DNA from 2 places in the Clostridium oceanicum genome. Region 2 is predicted to be linked to the other one. Evidence: a T-box and tRNA genes for the amino acid it is inferred to sense, from the RefSeq annotation. Region 2 holds a T-box; the other holds one or more tRNA genes.

Region 1 (8,451 bases), on a different contig from region 2:
AAAGAAAAAGATCACAATCTTTTTTAGTAGTTGCTTTTTCATAATCTGAAGGAATAAATTTAACTTTTATATTTTTATTTATATGATTTGTATTTTGTATTGAATTTTTTAGTTTAATATTTTGTTTTTTTAGTAACATAATTTGTTTTTGTTGATCATAGTATTTATCATTGAAAGTATAATATAAATAAAAACATACAATAACTATTACTAGAAACAAGAATATAAACATATAAAACCTCCTGTATAATCTTACAATACAGTATAGTATATTCAAAAATTATAATTTATTTAAAAGAAAATATCATAAAATAAAAAATTAATTAAATGTTTATATTGCTAAATCTTCTAAATCATCATATTTATTTATATAGTAATCTGATTTAGCTTTTATATTTTTTGTATAATCCTTAGAGTAGTAATCATATACACCAACTACTTTCATACCAGCAGATTTAGCACCTTCTATTGCAGGTAATATATCTTCAAATACTATACATTCCTTAGGAGAAGTATTTAGTTTATCTGATGCTAATAAATAAATATCTGGAAAATTTTTTCCTCTTTTTACTTCAGATATAGTAGTTATACTATCAAATAAATCATATATACCGTTATTTTTTAAAACAATTTCAACTAAACTAAGAGTATTACTAGTTGCTAATCCTATTTTTATATTTTTACTTTTTAATAAATTTAAAAAAGTTTCAACACCATTTTTTAATTTTATATTATTGCAATATTCAGAGTATGCCATATCATTCCATTCTTTCATTATTGATTCAGGAGATTCTTTTAGATTGAATGTATTTTTAAAATAATTAGCACATTCTTCAAAAGTTAAATGTTCAATTTCTTTTTTTAGATTATTAGGTACTGCTTTATTTCTTTTTTTTAGAAAATCAATATCTATTTTACACCATACTCCCATTGAATCAATTAAAGTTCCGTCTAAATCGAATATAGCTGCTTTTATATTTTTCATAAGTAATCACCTCATTTAAATTATAACAGGTGATACTAGAAATTTTAATAAGTATTTTATAGTAAATATATTTTAAAACTTTCGTTCAAATATTTTTATTTTTTCCGGGTTTTTAAAATCTTCTACTGAGTTTATTCCTATTTTTTTTAAAATGGTATTCATACAAGAACTATCTACAGATACTTTTACAGAAGATTTATCAGCAAATTCATTTACTTTATCTTTTCCTTTTTCTTTAGAGATTAAAGCTTTAGGCCCACCGACGCATCCACCAATGCATCCCATACCTTCTATAAAGTTTGCATCTAGTTCTTTATTTTGAGCTTTTTCAAGAATCTTTTTACATTCTATTACACCATTTGCTTGAACTGCTTTTAACATGATTGATTTTTCAGGGAAAAGTCTATCAACTACATCTTTAACAGCTTCTGATACACCGCCAGTTCTTGCATAAATTCTTCCCCCTCTAGAAGAATAATCAGAAGATTGATCTTCCTTAAGATTTTCTAAATCTAAATTTAAAGATTCAAAAATACTTTTAAGTTCTGAGAATGTAAGAACAAAGTCAATATCTCCAACTAAATCTTCTTGTTTAGCTTCAGCTTTTTTAGCTATACAAGGGCCTACAAAAACTATTTTACAATCTGGATTTAATTTTTTCAAAACTCTTCCAGAAGCTACCATAGGAGAAATAGATGGTGATACATTTTTTACTAAATCATTGTATACTCTTTTTAACATTCCAACCCACATAGGACAGCAACAAGAAGTTATCATTAAATCTTTTTCATTTTTTACTAGGTGGTCAAATTCTACAGCTTCTTTCAATGTAAGCATATCAGCAAAAAATGCTACTTCTATCATATCTGTAAATCCTAGTTTTTTAAAAGCTGTTCTAAGTTTATCCATAGTGACATTGTCACCGAATTGACCAGAAATGGCAGGAGCTACTGTAGCTATTACTGGAGCATCTCCTTTTAGTAATTTTGCAAGGGGAATAAATTCTACTTTATCTAAAATACTTCCATTAGGGCAGGCTTCTACACAAAAACCACAATCAGTACATCTATCTTTGTCTATGTATGTAGAATTAGTATCTTTGTTTATAAAGATAGCATCAAAAGGACATGAGTTTTGACAAAATGTTTTACCATTAATTTTTTCACAATCCATAGAACAATCTTTGATTTTGTTTACTACTTTATGTAAAGGGTTATAGTTTTTTATTGCTTTTTTTAAATCTTCTATAAAATTTGTAGTGTTAGGATCTACTTCTACTCCACATAAAGATGAAATAATACTACAAAGATCTCTTTCATCAGAATCATGTTTTGATAATAAATTTTCTAAATCTTTTTCTAATGTATTATTGAAATAAGACTTTACTATATTTTGAAACAATTCATTATGTTCTTTTTTCACAATATCACTCCTTAATATATTAATTATTTTTACCAGTTAGTAACTTATTATTAGTAAACTTTAACTATTTATATGAAAATTTATCTAATTAAGTAAAATAATAAAAATAAAATTAAATAATAAAAGAGTATATTACTTTAAAATTTTTTGTTTTTAATAATTTATTTTAAATAAAAAAAAGAGTTACTAAAAGTAACTCTTTGTGGTCGGGGTGACAGGGCTTGAACCTGCGACCTCATGGTCCCAAACCACGCGCGCTCCCATCTGCGCCACACCCCGAAAACATTACCATTATATAATAATAGCTTTAAAAAGTCAATAATATATAATAGTAATGTTTAAATTTAGTTAGTTTTTTTATCACCAACACCTCTTGTTGGAACTGTAGATATAAGAAATCCTACTAAAATAGAAACTAAAGCTGGTGCAACTATGTTAAGGTATATTACAAATCTAGTTTTATATAATATTAATGCTGTAAGTACGGTTATTCCAGCAGTAATTACAAAAACATATATTATAAAAAGAGAAAAGGAACTAAAAAGTTTTTCATATATCTTATTACGAGTAGGACCGCTTATTATTTTTCTAAACAATAAATAAGATACACTTATAAGTATTAAATTTACTATTGCCGAAATTAAAAAATTTTTCATAAAAAAACACCTCCAATAGGTTATACATATAGTATTACCAATTAGAAGTGTTTTTAAGTATATTTTATTTAAGAATTAAGATACATTTCTCCAATTTTAAATACATCTCCGGCACCAACAGTTAAGATTAAATCACCTTTTGATGCATTTTTCTTTAAATAATTAACTATATCTTCAAAGTTATGAAAATTGGTGCATTTTATACCTTTTTCTCTTAATGAATCTCCAAGCATATCAGAACTTATTTCTCCAGTGTCTTTTTCTCTTGCGGCATAAATATCTGCAAGAATAAGTTCGTCTGTGTTATTAAAGCATTCTGTGAATTCATCAAATAATTTTATAGTTCTTGAATAAGTATGAGGTTGAAATACACAGAATATTTTATTGTGAGGATAGTTTCTTGTTGCATTTAAAGTTGCTTCAATTTCTGTAGGATGGTGAGCATAATCATCTATTACAGTAATATCATCTTTTTTTCCCTTTAACTCAAATCTTCTATGGGTTCCATAAAAACTTTCTAAACCTTTGGCTATAGAATTTTTTTCTAAGCTTAAAGTTAAAGATATACATATACTAGCTAATGAATTTAATATATTATGTTTTCCTGGTACATTTAAATTTATTGAAAAAAGTTTTTCATCATTTTTATATACATCGTAACTTCCGCAAGCTTTTTCATCAAATTTTATATTACGTGCTTGAATAGTACCAGAATTTATACCATAAGTAACTACATTACAAGAAGCAGATTTTATAATATCTTTTATATTTTTATCTTCATCATAAGCTATAAGATATCCATCTTTAGGTATTAGCTTTATAAATTTAGAAAAAGCATTTTTTATATCTTCAATATCTTTATAATAATCTAAATGATCTTTATCTATATTAAGTATAACTCCTATATAAGGATGAAATTTAAGAAAAGAAGATTTATATTCGCAGGCTTCAGTTATAAAATAATCACTTTTACCTACTCTTACATTACCATTTATAATATCTAGGTTTCCTCCTACTAAAATTGTAGGGTCTGTATTACAATTTAAAGTTATATGAGAAACCATAGAAGTAGTAGTAGTTTTGCCATGAGTACCAGAAATAGCTATATTGTATTTGTGTCCTTTCATTAATTGTCCTAAAAATTCAGCTCTATCCATAGTTTTAATATTTTTATCTTTAGCTTCAACTAATTCAGGATTATCTTTAGATATTGCAGCAGTGTATACTATTATATCTGCATTTTTTACATTTTCTTTATTATGACCTATATATATTTTAGCTCCGTTTTTAGATAATTTTTCAGTATTTGGCGATTCGTTCATATCAGAACCGGATACTTTAAAGTTATGATATAGAAGTATTTCTGCAAGTCCACTCATACTTACTCCACCGATACCTATAAAATGTATATTTTTATTCTTATCTTTTATCAAATCAAATGACATTTAGTTCACTCCCTAATAAATACTCTTATTATGTAATTATATACAAAAACATAACAAAAAAACATATTAATATATTGATATTATAAAATTTATTAAATATGTATTGATATTGTTACTTATTTATCTTAAAATAGGAATAATAAAACAAATATATTAAAAATAATTCGTAATTTGAAATAGATAGGTGATATGATGGAAAAATTTACAAGAAATCAAAGAATATCCATAATAACCAAAGTTCTTATGGAAAACCCTAATAAGATAGTCAATTTGAATACATTTACTCAGATGTTTAATGCTGCAAAATCTACAGTAAGTGAAGATTTATTTATAATAAAGGATATATTAACTAAATTATCTTTAGGTAGAGTAGATACAATATCAGGTGCTGCAGGAGGAGTTAAGTACGTAAGTGGGATATCAAAAGAGGAAAGTAAGAAATTTGCTGAGAATTTATGTATAAACTTAAAAAATAAGGATAGAATAATACCAGGAAATTTTTTATATGTAACAGATATAATGTGTAACCCGCAAATAGTACAGAAAGCTGCTAATATATTATTTTCATTTTTTTCAGAAAAGCATATAGATCATGTAATAACTATGGAAACAAAGGGTATACCATTAGCTTATGAAGTAGCAAAATTGTTAGGAGTCGAATTAGTTATAGTTCGTAGAAACAATAAGCTTACAGAAGGATCTACTTTAAGTATAAATTATGTTTCTGGATCAAGTGGAAGAGTTCAAAATATGTATGTATCTAAAAACTCTATAAAACCAAAAAGTAAATGTATATTTATTGATGATTTTATGAAAGCTGGAGGTACAGCTTTAGGTATAACTAATTTACTTAAAGAATTTGAAAGTGAACTCTTAGGTATAGGAGTATTAATAGATAACACTGACATCCAAGAAAAGCTTGTAGACGATTATTTTTCAATAGTAGATTTCAAAGGTTTTGATGATAATAACGAAATATTAGTAGAGCCTTCTTCATTATTTGAAATTTAGATAAAATAATTTTCAAAAGATTTTAATATTTTATAAAAATTAAAAAAATAAAGGAGGAAAAATATAAAACATAGAGAATATGTTATTGTATATACATAAAAGTATATACACAAGCATCTTTGGAGGTGGAAATTTATGCAAATTACAGATGTACGAGTTAGAAAAATAGCGACAGAAGGAAAAATGAAGGCTATAGTTTCAGTAACCTTTGATAATGAATTCGTAGTTCATGATATAAAGGTTATAGAAGGTCAAAACGGTCTTTTCATAGCTATGCCTAGCAGGAAAACACCAGATGGGGAATTCAAAGATATAGCACATCCTATTAATACAGAGACTAGAGAAAAAATCCAAAACGCTATATTAGAGCAGTATGAAAAAGTTAAAAACGAAGACTCATCTGCAAATAAGAACGAAGAATAATCAGGAAGTATATAAAATAAAAGGGAAAGGAGAATTTATTCTCCTTTCCCTTTTTGTGAATATATATGTTGTTTATATGTTCAATAGGTTGAAATTAATTTTTATATAAAATATAATATTATAGGAAGTTTTTTAAAATGAAATACTCAAATGTTATAAAAAATGATAAAGAGGTGCTATAATGTATAATTGTGCTATAATATTAGCAGCAGGTCAAGGAACAAGAATGAAATCTTCTTTACCTAAAGTTTTACATAAAGTTTGTGGTAAAGAAATGGTTAATCATGTTATTGATACTATTAGAAAGTCAGAAATAGAAGACATCAACTTAGTTGTAGGTAATGCAGCAGAAAAAGTAAAAGAAGCTACTAAAGAAAAGAATGTTAGTTATTCAGTTCAAGAAAAACAACTAGGAACAGGTCATGCAGTTATTAGTGCTATAGATTTTCTAAAAGGTAAAAAAGGAACAGTTGCTATATTTACAGGAGATTCACCTTTAATAACAGATGATACAGTAAAAGATTTATTTGAATTTCATAAAAAGGAAAAATGCTTTGCTACAGTAATTACTTCTATTGTAGATAATCCAACAGGATATGGTAGAGTTATAAGAGAAAACTCCAAAGATGTAAAAAAAATAGTAGAACATAAAGATTGTAATGAAGAAGAACTAAAAGTAAACGAAGTTAATAGTGCTATGTATTGTTTTGACATAGAAGCTTTAATTGAGAGCTTAAGTAAAATTACTAATGATAACGCTCAAGGAGAATACTATTTAACTGATGTTATAGAAATAATGAAAAATTCAGGAAAAAAAGTAGGAGCTATTGCTATACCTTTTGAAGAAATAATGGGAGTTAATTCAAGAATACAGTTATCTCAAGCAGAAAATATTATGAAAAAAAGAATAAATGAACTACATATGGCTAATGGAGTTACAATAATAGATCCAAATAACACTTATATAGATGTAGATGTTAAAATTGGTAATGATACTATTATATATCCAGGAAACGTTATAAAAGGTAATACTCTTATAGAAAGTGATTGTATTTTATATTCTAATTCTCGTATTTTAGATAGTACAATAGGACAAGGAGTTACAGTTGAAAACTCTGTTATATTAGAAAGCACAGTAGGAGATAAAACTACAGTAGGACCTTTTGCATATATAAGACCAGAATCTTCTATAGGTAAGTCAGTAAGAGTAGGAGATTTTGTAGAAATTAAAAAATCAAGTATAGATGATGGAACAAAAATATCTCATTTAACTTATATAGGAGATGCAGAAGTAGGAAGTGGATGTAACTTCGGTTGCGGAACTGTAGTAGTTAATTATGATGGAGAAAATAAATATAAAACTATAATAGGAAATAATTCTTTCATAGGTTGTAACACAAATTTAGTTTCACCTGTTAAAGTTAATGACAACACATATATAGCAGCAGGATCTACAATTACAAATGAAGTTCCAAAAGGAGCTTTAGCTGTTGCAAGGGCAAGACAGATAAACAAAGAAGGCTGGGTAGAAAAAAAAGGATTATATAAGAAATAAATTTTAAGGAGGATTTATATAATGTTAAGCCAGGGTAAAAATATTAAAATTTTTACAGGTAATTCACATCCAAAATTAGCTAAAGAAATAGCTGATGCACTAAAAGTTCAAGTTGGGGATTCTCAAGTATCAACATTTAGTGATGGAGAAATATCTGTAAATATCAACCAAACAGTAAGAGGAACTGACTTATTTATAGTTCAATCAACAAATGCTCCAGTTAATGATAATTTAATGGAATTATTAATAATGATTGATGCATTTAAAAGAGCTTCAGCAGGAAGAATCACAGCAGTTATGCCTTATTATGGATATGCTAGACAAGACAGAAAAGCAAAGGCAAGAGATCCAATAACAGCAAAATTAGTAGCAGATCTTTTAACAGCTGCAGGAGCTGACAGAGTATTAACAATGGATTTACATGCATCACAAATCCAAGGATACTTTGACATACCAGTAGATCATTTATTAGGAGCTCCAATCCTTGCAAAATACTTTGTTGAAAAAGGTTTTGACGAGAGAGAAGATATAGTTGTTGTTTCACCAGACCTTGGAAGTGTTACTAGAGCTAGAAAATTTGCAGATAAACTTCATGCACCAATAGCTATAATAGATAAAAGAAGACCTAAAGCTAATGTATCTGAAGTAATGAATATAATAGGAGATATAAAAGATAAAACTGTTATATTAGTAGATGATATGATAGATACAGCAGGAACTATAACTAATGGAGCTAATGCATTAGTTAAAATGGGAGCTAAAGAAGTATTTGCATGTTGTACTCATGCTGTTTTATCAGGTCCTGCAATAGAAAGAATAGATAAATCAGTTATAAAAGAATTAGTTATGTTAAATACAATAGATTTACCAGATGATAAAAATTTAGATAAATTTAAAGTGTTATCAGTAGCACCAGTATTTGCAGAAGCTATTAAAAGAATATATGAATATTCT
Region 2 (8,451 bases):
GAAAACTACAAAGATGTTTAGAAGATTTGTATTGTAATCAATGTGATGTATGTATATGTGGTTGTGGATGCTGTAAAGATATTGCTACAAATGTTTGCGATTGTTGTGTGGATCCTATGGAAGATTTTTTAAAGAAAGCACTTGATATATTAAGTGATCAAGGAACACTTACTGTATTTTTAACTAGTGGTCAGAGTGCAACAGGTTTAAAACCAGATATAACTACACTAGAAGATGGAATAATAGGAGGTACTGATATAAATGGAGTAGTTAGATCTATTCCAATCTGTCAGATTTCAAGAGTAGTTGCACATGAGCCAGGACAATCATTAAATCCAAATGCTATTACTTTATTACCTGCAGTATGTACTTGTGGAGAATGTGATTGTTGTGAAAGACCTACTAGGGAAAAATTATCAACTTTCCCACAGGGTAAACAAGTACAATTTTTCTATGTAGGTCTTGAGAGTGGAGTTCCACCAACATTGGATATTTTTGAAAAAGTAGGATTAGGAATAGCATTGACAAGCAATCTTGGTGACTTGATAGGATATTCTAATTGTAAGATAACAGCTATTACTGAACCTTAAATGTAAATTTTAATAAATTAGTAAGTTTAACTAAGTAATTTTTTATGTTGATTATATGTATTTTTAAAATATAATATATAAATATTTTTAGATAATAAAAAAACTCCTTGCATAAAATTTAATGCAAGGGGTTTTTTAGGATTATTTATAAGGTTTTCCTAAGATTCTTTCTATGAAACTTTTACTTTTAGAATTTTCAAGTTGCTCTTTTATTAAAGAGTTTTCTGATCTTAATTGTTCTAAGGAACTTTCTAATTGTTTTGTATAATCTGCTATATAGTCAAAACTTTTCTTTTTTTGATCAAGTTGTTTTTTTATACTGGAGGATTCTATATCGTATTTATTTTTTAATTCTAAAAGAATATTATTTTTAGATTCTTCTAGTTTTTGCTCCATATTATTATTTTCTAATTTTAAATCTTCAATGCTTTTTTCGAGATTTTTATTTTTCTCAAGTAAAGTTTTAAACTGGTTTTCTTTTTCTTGTAATTGTTTTTTTATGTTTTCTATTTGAATGTTATATTTATTTTCCAAAGATTTATTTGTTCCATTAGTGTTATTTTTTAGTTCAGTTATTATATCATTCAATTCTTTAGTTTTATTATTAAATTTATTATTTAAAGAATTAATTTCTTCTGATTTTTCATTGAATTTTACCTTTAAGTTATTACTTTCATCTATTTTTTCTTTAAGTCTAATTTTTAATAATTCTATTTTTTCAGATTTTTTATTGATACTTTCTTTAAAATCTTGAGTTTGTATTTTTAGTTTATTATTTAGCTGTAGTGTAGATTTGTATTTATTTTCAATATTAGATTTTTGTATAGATATTTTATTTATATTTTCACTTAAATTGTTAACACGAATATTTTTTTCTCTTAATTTTTCTGTAAGTAGTAAAGATTTGTTTTTGAGATCATAATTAATAGTTTTTTTCTCTGATATTTCTTGAAGTAGTTTTCTTATTGTTCCTTCTGCATCACATTTATTGTTTTTGTTGTTGTAAGTTTTAGTCCTTTGAGGTAAGAAAATATTAATATTATTAGAGATAGATGCAAATACATTTTTCCCTTTTATAGAGTCATCCAATGGACTTTCTTCATATATATATCTATACATATATATATCATTATAAGATTCAGTATTTATAGTTGAAGGAGAAGACCATTTAATGTTATTAAAGGAAGAATACATTAATTGATTGTTTTCTGACCATACACAGTATAGTATATTGTTGAATATATTAAATGTGGCAGTATCTATTGTACCCTTTGTTTTGTAAATGGGTATATTTTTAATATTATTTTTACTATCTACTTTTACATGTTCTAATGTAGATATTTTATTTTCATTTGATAAATTTAAAATATTAAATTCGTTATTTTTTTCTAAAGTAGAAAAACTAATATTGTTACCATTTAGTCTATATAATTTTTTAGGATTAGTCCAAGAATCCTTTGTTGAGTATTTACATGAACTCATAACATTAGAATCTTTTTCTTTTGTTATGTAAAACATGTTAATAGTTTCATCTATTGTTTCTAAATAATAATGTTTTTTTAATCCATCAATAATATTTATAGTTGATACTAGGTTTGTTTTAAACTTATCTCCATTCCATACATAATGAAGAATATTTGCATAAGAGTCTAATTTGTTTTCATAGAACATAAAGAATATATGAAGTTTATTTTTTTTAGAAAATAAAGTTACTTCATCTATACTACTATTATCAGATTTTAATTTATAAAGAGTTTGAGTAGACCATTTTTTATCAAGTTTACAGTATTTAATAAACCCATCAAGAGTTATACATACTATTTCTATTATTCCTAAGTAAGTTACATTTATATTGAATTTTGAAACATTTTCTAGTATTTTTGTTTCCTCAGAAAATTTATTACACATTAAGTCATTATCTTTATTAATGTAGAATTCATACATAGTACCATATATATTTTTAAAAATATATGATTTATTAGATTTCAAAATACTCACCTACCTTTATAAAATTATATTAATGATAAGTTTTATATATTCTTTTTTAATTAAATATATTACTAAAATTTAAGTATATTTAATTAAAATATACATGTATAAAATATAGCTTTACTAATCACACTTATTTTTTTATATGCATACTATATATTGAGATAAAACAATGTTTCTTCTATATGAAAAAGGAGGATATTTTATATGGCTATTAATTCAAAAGATTTTATTCCACGTCCAGGTTTTGTAAATAAACAAGGATGTTTACCAGATCCAGAGGAGATATGTTGCATTCAAGTTCCTAAAGTATTTGACCAATGCTTAAAAAAAGAATGCTTAAAACCATCAGATGATTGTGAGCAGTTATGTAAGCAAATAGAAGGAATCACAGATCCATCAGAGGTTAGATGCGTAGGATGCTGCAAAAATTTAAAAGTAGTTGTTAATTCTGTTACTAAATGTCCCTCTTCAGGATGTAAACCTGGATATAAAAAAGTAACTATTAATTACACAATTACTTTTGACGTAGATGTAGAAATAGAAGTAAAAAAAGTTAAAGAGCCAAGAACATTACACTATTCAGTAAATAAGACTATAACAGTTCCAAAATTGTATTGTCCAGATGCTATAGCTAAAACTATAATAGGTAAAGAATGTCAATCTGCACAAGAAGAAATGGATCAACAATTTATAAAACTTGAAGTAGTAGGTGATTGTTTAAGTACTGATATTTCAAAAATAGATTGTTGTGGTTGTAGCTGTGGTTGCAGTTGCAAAGATGATGGAAAAGATTCAGACAAAAAAGTATTTTTATGTGTTACATTAGGTTTGTTTATAATAATTAAATGTGAAATAATAGTTCAATTATTAATTCCAGCTTATGGATATTGCCCAGTTCCAGAAGAATGTCAATGTTCAGATGATCCTTGTAAAGAATTTATGAAAAGAGAGATTCCAGAATTTTATCCACCACAAAAGATGAAGGACTTATTTGATGATGAAGAAGTTATTGAAGAAGAAAATATAGTAAGTAGCAATTCATCTATAAACTAAAATTAAAATATAAAGATATTTTTAAGGATTTATCTTATTAATTAATCTAAGTATTTTTAATTTTTATACTATATTTTATTATTAAAGTGTTGACAATAATAGTAAGATAACTTATCATAATAATTAAACTAAAATACAAATTAATATTGTAATTCTAAGAAAAGGAATAGTAGAGATGTATGCTTTTTACAGAAAAGGATGTTAGATGAGAAATTCCTGAAAGCTAAGTTTTAAACCAGCCTTTGAGATCTGTACTGAAATTATAGTAGGATACAGCGGGTATATTTTGCCGTTATCAAAAAGAGTGAACATATGTATAAGAGATTTATGTATGTTAACAAGGGTGGTACCGCCGATATCATGACTTCGGTCCCTGTATAGGGATTCGGAGTCTTTTTATATCTAAATTTATAATAATCAAATATTTTAGGAGGAATATATATGGGAAAAGAAAAGAAGTTTGTAAGAGACATTACTCCAATGGATCAAGACTTTGCTCAGTGGTATACAGACATAGTAAAAAAAGCAGAATTAACAGATTATTCTAGTGTTAGAGGATGTATGATAATTCGTCCTTATGGTTATGCAATGTGGGAAAGAATACAAAAGGATTTAGATGAAAAATTTAAAGCTACTGGACATGAAAATGTGTATATGCCATTATTTATACCAGAAAGTTTACTAAATAAAGAAAAAGAACATATAGAAGGATTTGCTCCAGAAGTTGCTTGGGTAACTCATGGTGGAGATGAAGAATTAACAGAAAAGTTATGTGTACGTCCTACATCAGAAACATTATTCTGTGAACATTATGCTAAAATAGTTCAATCTTATAAAGATCTACCTAAACTTTATAACCAATGGTGTTCTGTTGTTAGATGGGAAAAAACAACAAGACCATTTTTAAGAACAACTGAATTTTTATGGCAAGAAGGTCATACAATTCATGCTACAGAAGAAGAAGCAAGAAAAGAAACTAGACAAATGTTAGATATATATGCAGATCATGTAGAAAACATGCTTGCTATTCCAGTTATAAAAGGAAAGAAAACAGAATCAGAAAAATTTGCAGGTGGTGTAGATACATATACTATAGAAAGTTTAATGCATGATGGTAAAGCTCTACAAACAGGAACATCTCACTATTTAGGAACTAACTTTGCCAAAGGATTTGGAATGCAATATTCTGATAGAGAAGGCAAATTACAATATGTTCATCAAACATCTTGGGGTGTTACAACAAGAATGCTTGGTGCAATTATAATGGTTCATGGTGATGACAGTGGACTTGTAGTTCCTCCAAGAATAGCACCAATTCAAGTAGTTATTGTTCCTATAGCTCAGCATAAAGAAGGAGTACTAGAAAAAGCTAATGAATTAAAAGAATTAGTAAGTAAAGTTTCTAGAGTTAAATTAGACGATTCTGACAAAATGCCAGGATGGAAATTTAATGAATATGAAATGAAAGGTGTACCAATTCGTTTAGAAGTTGGACCAAAAGATATAGAAAAAAATCAAGTTGTATTAGTTAGAAGAGATACTAGAGAAAAAACAATAGTTCCAATGGATCAATTAGAAACTGCTATTCCAAAATTATTAGATGACATACATAATTCTATGTATGAAAGAGCTAAAACTAGAATGGAAGAAAAAACTAGTATAGCTAAGAATATGGATGAATTTAAAGATGCTGTTGATAATAAAACAGGTTTTGTAAAAGCTATGTGGTGCGGCGATGAAGAATGTGAAAGTAAAATAAAAGAAGTGACAGGAGCTAGTTCAAGATGTATACCATTTGAAGAAGGTAATGTTTCAGATGAAGATACTTGTGTGTGTTGTGGTAAAAAAGCTAAACATCTTGTTTACTGGGGTAAAGCATATTAATTTATTTTCATATAAATTGTAAAAGCATATAGTTATGTAATAAATAAACCTCTCATTTATTTGAGAGGTTTATTTCTATAAGAAATTATAAATTTTTTATAGAAATATATATTTTTGTTTTGATTGAATAGTATTTTTATTTGAAATTTTCATATACATTCATTGTAAAATATAGATAGATAATACTATAATAGTCATAGGGGTAATAATTATTTTGAAAGAAGGGGACATCATGAAAATAAACAATATTATAGACAGTTTAAAAGATGACATGATAAAATCAACTCAAGAATTAGTAAAGATAAAAAGTGTTGAAGGTGAACCTAAAGAAGGTAAACCTTATGGAGAAGGTCCATACAAAGCATTGGACAAGGCCTTAAATATATGTAAAGACTTGGGATTTAAAACAAAAAATTTAGATGGATATATAGGATATGCAGAGTATGGTGAAGGAGAAGATTATGTAGCAGTATTAGGCCATTTAGATGTAGTTCCAACAGGAGATGGTTGGAAGTATGATCCTTATGCTGGAGAAATACATGATGGAAAAATTCACGGAAGAGGAACTATGGATGATAAAGGACCAACTTTAGCAGCTTTATATGGATTAAAAGCTATAAAAGAAGCTAAAATTCCTTTATCTAAAAGAGTTAGAATAATATTTGGAACAAATGAAGAAACTGGATCAAATGAATTACCACATTATTTAGAAAAAGAAAAGCCACCTATTTATGGATTTACTCCTGATGCAGAATATCCTATAATATTTGCAGAAAAAGGAATACTTCAATGTAATCTTGTTAAAAAATTAGAAGTAAAAGGAAAAAGAGACACAACTATAGAGTATATAAAAGGTGGAGATAGACCTAATATAGTTTGTGATTATTGTGAGGCAGGCATAAAAACTTTTGATTATGATATTATAGAAAGATCTGTAAAGTTTTTTAGAGATAAAACTGGATATGATTTGAGTTTAGAAGAAAAAAACGGATTAATAATAGTTAAATCAAAAGGTAAAGCAGCTCATGGTAGTACTCCAGAATTAGGAGAAAATGCTATAACACATCTTTTTAAATTTTTAGGAGAACTACCAGTAGGTTATTCTGATATATTGAGTTTTATAAGATTTTTTAATAAGAATATAGGAGAAGAAACAAATGGAGAATCATTTGGATTAAAGCTATCTGATAAGGAATCAGGAGATTTAAGTTTCAATGTAGGAAGTATATCTATGGATAAAGATAAAGTTTCTATGGCAATTGATATTAGATTTCCTGTTACATACACTTTAGATTATGTAAGAGAACTTTTAAATAAAAAAATAGAAGATGTAGGGATAGAAATAGAAAACCCAAGTACTGAAAATCCTTTATATTTTAATAAAGACCATAAATTAATAAAATCATTACAAAAGGTATATAGAGAGCAAACAGGCAAAAAAGCAGAATTATTAGCTATAGGTGGAGGTACTTATGCAAAAGGAATGCCGAATATTGTTGCATTTGGACCAATATTTCCAGGAGAACCGGATTTAATTCATAAGCCTAATGAATATATAAAAATAGATGAGTTAGTCCTTAATTCTAAGATATATGCCCATGCTATATGTGAATTGGCAAAATAAAATAGTGTAATTAATAGAAGACTATCTTTTTATTAATAAAAGGTGGTCTTTTATTTAGTTAAATACTTTAACAAATGTTAACATAATATTTTATATTTGTAAAAACTATTGTCATACTTATTTTGTTGAAACTATGATAAAATATAGTATGTGTTTAAAATATGATTATATTATTAATTACTTATAAATTATGTGGAGGAAGGATATATGAAAAACAATAAGTTTAATAAAAATAAGATAAAGTATTTTATTTATTATGCTATTGCCGTTGCTATAATAATTTTTATGGTTAATGATTACATACAAAATGTAAAATCAGAGCATATAAAATATAGTGAATTTATAAAATATCTAAATCAAAATAAAATACAAGAAGTTCAAATAACTAGAGATAAGTTAGTTATACAGCCTAAATTAGCTGAAGGTGAAAAGAAAAAGATCATGTATACAGAACCGCTTCCAGATCAAGATTTAATTAAGAGGTTAAATGATGCAAATGTAAAATATAGTGGTATACCTCAACAGAATTCAATGATAAAGAATTTTATAGTAACTTGGGTTTTCCCACTTATGATATTTATGTTTTTAGGAAAAATATTATTTAGTAAATTAGATAAAAAAATGGGCGGCGGTGTTATGTCCTTTGGCAAAAATACTGCTAAAATATATGCAGAGAATGAAACAGGGGTTACTTTTAAAGATGTAGCAGGGCAAGATGAAGCAAAAGAATCCTTGCTTGAAATAGTAGATTTTTTGCATAAACCTGAAAGATTTACAAAGATAGGTGCAAAACTACCAAAGGGTGCTCTTTTAGTAGGACCTCCAGGAACCGGTAAAACTTTACTTGCAAAAGCAGTAGCAGGAGAAGCTAATGTACCCTTCTTTTCTATATCTGGATCTAGTTTTGTAGAAATGTTTGTAGGTATGGGTGCATCTAGGGTTAGAGATTTATTTGAGCAAGCTCAACAAAAAGCTCCTTGTATAGTGTTTATAGATGAAATAGATGCTATTGGAAAAAGTAGAGATAGTAGTATGGGAAATAACGATGAAAGAGAGCAAACTTTAAATCAACTCTTAGCAGAAATGGATGGATTTGATTCTTCTAAAGGTGTTGTAATGCTTGCAGCTACAAATAGACCAGAAGTTTTAGATAAAGCACTTTTAAGACCAGGAAGATTTGATAGAAGAGTAATTGTAGATAGACCAGATTTAAAAGGAAGAGAAAAAATACTTGAAGTTCATGCTAAAGGAGTTACAATGTCATCTAAAGTAGATTTAAATGCTATTGCAAAAGGGACTCCAGGAGCT

Evidence for each region. The T-box of region 2 lies ahead of proS (proline--tRNA ligase). A T-box ahead of a tRNA ligase gene usually reads a tRNA of that ligase, here a tRNA-Pro.
Region 1: it has a tRNA-Pro gene. The T-box ahead of proS (proline--tRNA ligase) is inferred to sense a tRNA for this amino acid. The anticodon was not compared.

Annotation. Positions count from the first base shown of each region.
Region 1 covers NZ_BAAACG010000016.1:34,022-42,472, reverse strand. Annotated here, with positions in the region: gene ABDZ71_RS15780 (hypothetical protein) at 1-232, opposite strand, end outside; gene ABDZ71_RS15775 (HAD family hydrolase) at 332-985, opposite strand; gene ABDZ71_RS15770 ([Fe-Fe] hydrogenase large subunit C-terminal domain-containing protein) at 1,058-2,407, opposite strand; tRNA gene ABDZ71_RS15765 (tRNA-Pro) at 2,611-2,686, opposite strand; gene ABDZ71_RS15760 (hypothetical protein) at 2,752-3,063, opposite strand; gene murC (UDP-N-acetylmuramate--L-alanine ligase) at 3,132-4,508, opposite strand; gene purR (pur operon repressor) at 4,701-5,519, shown strand; gene spoVG (septation regulator SpoVG) at 5,655-5,942, shown strand; gene glmU (bifunctional UDP-N-acetylglucosamine diphosphorylase/glucosamine-1-phosphate N-acetyltransferase GlmU) at 6,124-7,497, shown strand; gene ABDZ71_RS15735 (ribose-phosphate diphosphokinase) at 7,519-8,451, shown strand, end outside.
Region 2 covers NZ_BAAACG010000003.1:132,460-140,910, reverse strand. Annotated here, with positions in the region: gene ABDZ71_RS02315 (hypothetical protein) at 1-590, shown strand, start outside; gene ABDZ71_RS02310 (coiled-coil domain-containing protein) at 732-2,579, opposite strand; gene ABDZ71_RS02305 (hypothetical protein) at 2,787-3,635, shown strand; T-box leader at 3,783-4,013, shown strand; gene proS (proline--tRNA ligase) at 4,077-5,519, shown strand; gene pepV (dipeptidase PepV) at 5,752-7,143, shown strand; gene ftsH (ATP-dependent zinc metalloprotease FtsH) at 7,351-8,451, shown strand, end outside.